DNA from 2 places in the Paenibacillus beijingensis genome. Region 1 is predicted to be linked to the other one. Evidence: predicted binding sites of a transcription regulator. Region 1 holds the regulator's gene; the other holds the start of a gene.
What was found. The regulator NrdR, encoded in region 1, represses ribonucleotide reductase genes. The targets are predictions, from matches to a motif close to AACACNATATATNGTGTT.
Positions count from the first base shown of each region.

Region 1 (2,395 bases):
TTCTATCTTGGCGATAAAACCAACCTTTAAACGCGGTCGCTCAACCCTGAGAGGCCTCGATAGAGGTTTTCTTATAAAGCAGGCGCTGCGGTGCATTTGATATGCTTATGGAATAATAAAGCCGGAACAGCCTCCCGCTTCGGAGAGGCTGTCCAGCCCGGTATTAAGCCCGATTATTTGAATTGGCCGGCAAGAGATTGCTCAGCGATTTGCACCAGACGGCGCGTAATGAACCCCCCGAGGGAGCCTGCGTCTTTGGTAGCCATATTACCGTAGTATCCGTCTTGTGGGATCGAGATACCCAGTTCTTGTGCAACTTCAAACTTCATTTGGTCCAGCGCCGCATTGGCTTGCGGTACGACCAGTTGGTTGCTGCTGCGATTCTGACTCATTGTGATTCACCTCCTTCACTTTGGTAACTGTATTATGCGGCGACAATTAAAACTTCATACGCAGTTTTCGTGGTAAATATATCCGAGATGCAATGCGATGCCATGAAGAATTGAAACTAGAAAGGAGGATGCAAAGGCGTGAAATGTCCTTATTGCGATTATGCCGGCACCAAGGTGCTGGATTCCCGTCCCGCGAACGAAAATAAATCGATCCGCCGCCGCCGCGAATGCGAGCAGTGCAGCCGACGTTTTACGACGTTCGAGATGGTGGAGGAAACGCCGCTGATCGTCATCAAGAAAGACGGCAGCCGCGAAGAATTCAGCCGCGACAAAATATTGCGGGGATTGATCCGCGCTTGCGAGAAGCGTCCCGTCTCGGTGGAGAGGCTGGAAGTGATCGTATCCGAAGCGGAAAAGGAGCTGCGGACGACAGCAAAGGCAGAAGTGGAAAGCCGCGAAATCGGCGAGCTGGTCATGGCCCAGCTGTACCCGGTGGACGAGGTGGCTTATGTCCGCTTTGCCTCCGTTTACCGCCAGTTCAAGGACATCGACATGTTCATGAAAGAGCTTACGAGTCTGCTCTCCAGACCTCCGATGAATGAGGAACAACAAGAGTAGATAGGAGCTGAAAAAAAACTAGAAAAAAGATTGACTCCTCTGCCGGCCTTGTGATATTATAAATCCTGTCGTCAGATCGGGGCCATAGCTCAGCTGGGAGAGCGCATCGCTGGCAGCGATGAGGTCAGGGGTTCGATCCCCCTTGGCTCCACCATACATAAGTAATCAAACCACGTTGAAATAAACGTGGTTTTTCTTATGTATGGTGGAGCTTGCCAAGGGGACGAACCCGGGTTCGACCGCGCGGACGGAGTGAATACGGAGGAGCACGGCGTCTGAATCTACCGCTAAAAGTCCTCATTGAGTAAGCTTCGTCAGCCTATGATCAGGATTCGGACATCCCCCTTGGCTCCACCATACATAAGTAATCAAACCACGTTGAAATAAACGTGGTTTTTCTTATGTATGGTGGAGCTTGCCAAGGGGACGAACCCGGGTTCGACCGCGCGGACGGAGTGAATACGGAGGAGCACGGCGTCTGAATCTACCGCTAAAAGTCCTCATTGAGTAAGCTTCGTCAGCCTATGATCAGGATTCGGACATCCCCCTTGGCTCCACCAAACAATAAACTTTAACCACTTCAATAGGAAGCGGTTTTTTTGTGTTTGGTGGAGTCCCTTAAAGGGGGCGATCGTAAATTCAATCTGAACGAATTCCTGAAAATGAATAGGTCACTAAATTTTTGACATAAACGTCATCTAAATGTTCACCTAGTACTAGCAATCGGTAGAAAATCGGCCCGTAAATGAGGTCAATGCTTAATTCGATATCGAGATTTTCCTTCAATTCTCCGCGCTGAACCCCTCGTTCGATAAGATTCCTAGCCTCAAGCCGGCGAGGATGGAAATATCTGGTCCGGTATGCCTCTGCCAGTCCTGCATCAAATTGCCCTTCACCAATAAGCTCCGTTATGATTTTACCTTCCCGACTCGTCAAGAAGCGAGCTAAATTAGTGGCATGAATCTGTATATCATTAAATACTGAGCCCGTGTCGGGGACAGGCAGTCTTGCTGCGGAAGCAGAGAGGAAGCCATCGATAACGACAGCAGCCTTGTTGGGCCACCATTTATAAATGGTGGCTTTACTAACTCCTGCGCGCTCAGCAATTTTTTCTACAGTGACCGTTCCAAAGCCATTTTCCAACAACAAATCATATGAAGCAGAAAGGATGGACTTTTGCGTTTCAACATTACGTGGACGCCCTCTTTTGACATTCACATGAATCTTCCCCTTCAATAAAAACTATACGTTCATTATACTGAACATCCAATAAAAGAAAAAGTAAATTCAGCTATTTACAAAACCGTACGTTCAGTATATTATTTAAACATGAATTACTAAACTAAACGTTCATTATTTATTTTGTGGCGGTGCTGCTGAACATT
Region 1 is NZ_CP011058.1:343,800-346,194, reverse strand. Features, by position in the region: gene VN24_RS01610 (alpha/beta-type small acid-soluble spore protein) at 174-392, opposite strand; gene nrdR (transcriptional regulator NrdR) at 531-1,010, shown strand; tRNA gene VN24_RS01600 (tRNA-Ala) at 1,089-1,164, shown strand; gene VN24_RS01595 (TetR/AcrR family transcriptional regulator) at 1,650-2,228, opposite strand.

Region 2 (2,395 bases), 720 kb from region 1:
TGCCCACGTCCGACTGGCCGTTAATCGGTCGGTTGGGCGGAAAGATTGTCGATATCGGACGAGCCAAAGAAAAACAATCCGATCAAAATGACGGCGAAGATCACGGTCGCGAAAGCCTCTCCGTCAAAAGCCGCTCCATCACAAGCAACTCCATCAAATGCGTCTCTATTACTTGCCGCTCTTTTATCAGCCGCTCTATTATGAGCGCTCATCGGATACCCTCCTTTCACGTTGCCTCGCGACTTCGATCATTTTTTTTGAAACGTCCGGATCACTTCATCCAGCGTCATATCTTTATTGTCTTTAATAAAATTGACCATGTTATCTAAATTGGAGAAGTTGCCGAGCGTCTTGTATTTCCCGGTCAAACCGATAATTAAGGTCGCTTCCCGATACAGGGTTACCGAATCGACGTGCAATTTGCCCGTAAGAAGGAGGGCGGCGACGATGATTTCCATATTTTTCCCTTGGAGGGCATCCAAGATGGAGGAACGGTCGGTTGCGGTTCGTTTGTTCTTATTGTGGCTTGCAGAATGAGGAGGTATTTTTTTGTCTTTGCCAAAGGAAGCCATCGATTCTTCCTCCCGCCCTATTTTTCCTTGATCCGTATTCGATTGGTTTGAGGCGGAGATTACGGATGAACATTCGCGGAAGGCCGCTGCGGGTCGTATTGCGTATTGCGGCATCCCATATTCTATATAGGCAGTATATGTTACGGCGGGCTTTTGGCGACAGCAGGCGATCCGACAATTTCCAACAGCTGTCTTGACAAGCACTATATATTGATATAAATTTAATCTACTGATCTACATATGGAGCTTTTTCGTTTAACATAACCGCCATCGGGGTATAAAATGTGGACAACCGGTGGATAAACGGCACTGTGCGGTGGACAAGTCCGGTAATGCGGTGGATAAGCGGGGGACAACCGAAAATCCAAGCTTACCGGCTCATCGTATGATTATATGTTCATGTATTGGATTCATTTTCAACGCCTTGTAAGGAGTGGTTCCCGTGTTAGTCGCATTCGATTCCCGCACCGGCAACGTGCGCAAATTTGTCCGCAAGCTGAATCTGCCTTCCGTGCAGATCGACGAATCCTTGAAGCTGGACGAGCCGTTCGTGCTCATCACCTATACGACGGGATTCGGGGAAGTGCCCCCGAAGGTGAGCAAGTTTCTGGAACGCAACGCCGCTTATTTGCGGGGCGTGTCGGCGAGCGGCAACCGCAACTGGGGCACCGGCTTCGCCAAGAGCGCGGATACCCTCTCGCAGCGGTATCGTGTGCCGATCGTATGTAAATTCGAGCTGTCGGGAACGACGCGGGACGTGGAACATTTTATGAAAGAGGTGGAGCCCCTTGCGGCATATTGAGCTTAACAACGAATTGATGCAAAGAGGCGCGGACGGATTTTTCCGGCTGGAGAAGGACCGGGAAGCCGTCGCGGCTTTTATGGAAGAAGTGCGGGCGAAGAGCGTAAGCTTTGCCTCCCATAGAGAAAAAATCGACTACCTCGTTCAAGGCGACTACTACGAGGATGTGTACAACCGTTATTCCCCCGAGGATGCGGTATCGGTGTTCGAGCTGACACACGGGATGGAATTCACGTTCCCGTCGTATATGGCGGCGTCGAAGTTTTACACCGACTATGCGATGAAGAGCAACGACCGCTCGCAATATTTGGAGCACTATCCCGACCGGGTGGCGATCGTGGCGCTGCATCTGGGACAGGGCGACACGCAGCTTGCGAAGTCGCTGGCCGTCTCCATGATGGAGCAGCGGCTGCAGCCGGCGACGCCGACTTTCCTGAACGCGGGCAAGAGCCGCCGCGGCGAGATGGTGTCCTGCTTCCTGCTGGAGATGGACGACTCGCTCAATTCGATCAACTACTGCCTTTCCACTTGTATGCAGCTGTCGAAAATCGGCGGCGGCGTCGCCGTCAACCTGTCGAAACTGCGCGGGCGCGGAGAGCCGATCAAGGGCGTCGAAGGCGCGGCCAAAGGCATTATGCCGGTGCTGAAGCTGATGGAGGACGCGTTCTCCTACGCCGACCAGATGGGCCAGCGTAAAGGTTCCGGCGCAGCGTATTACAACATTTTCGGATGGGACGTCATGGAGTTTCTCGACAGCAAGAAGATCAACGCCGACGAGAAGAGTCGCCTGAAGACGCTGTCGATCGGCCTGATCGTACCGGACAAGTTCTATAAGCTTGCGGAGAACAACCAGCCGCTGACCGTGTTTGCGCCGTTCTCGGTGTACAAGGAATACGGCATCCACCTCGACGATATGAACCTGGATGAAATGTACGAGGAACTGCTCGCCAACGACAAGGTCGTCCGCAAAGTCGTCATGAGCGCGCGCGACATGCTCGTGAAGATTGCGACGATCCAGCTC
Region 2 is NZ_CP011058.1:1,059,399-1,061,793, reverse strand. Features, by position in the region: gene VN24_RS04915 (hypothetical protein) at 21-212, opposite strand; gene VN24_RS04910 (hypothetical protein) at 249-572, opposite strand; gene nrdI (class Ib ribonucleoside-diphosphate reductase assembly flavoprotein NrdI) at 1,015-1,374, shown strand; gene nrdE (class 1b ribonucleoside-diphosphate reductase subunit alpha) at 1,361-2,395, shown strand, end outside.
Region 2: nrdI (class Ib ribonucleoside-diphosphate reductase assembly flavoprotein NrdI) is a predicted target of NrdR. The motif match lies at 772-789, and genes of this name have one in related genera.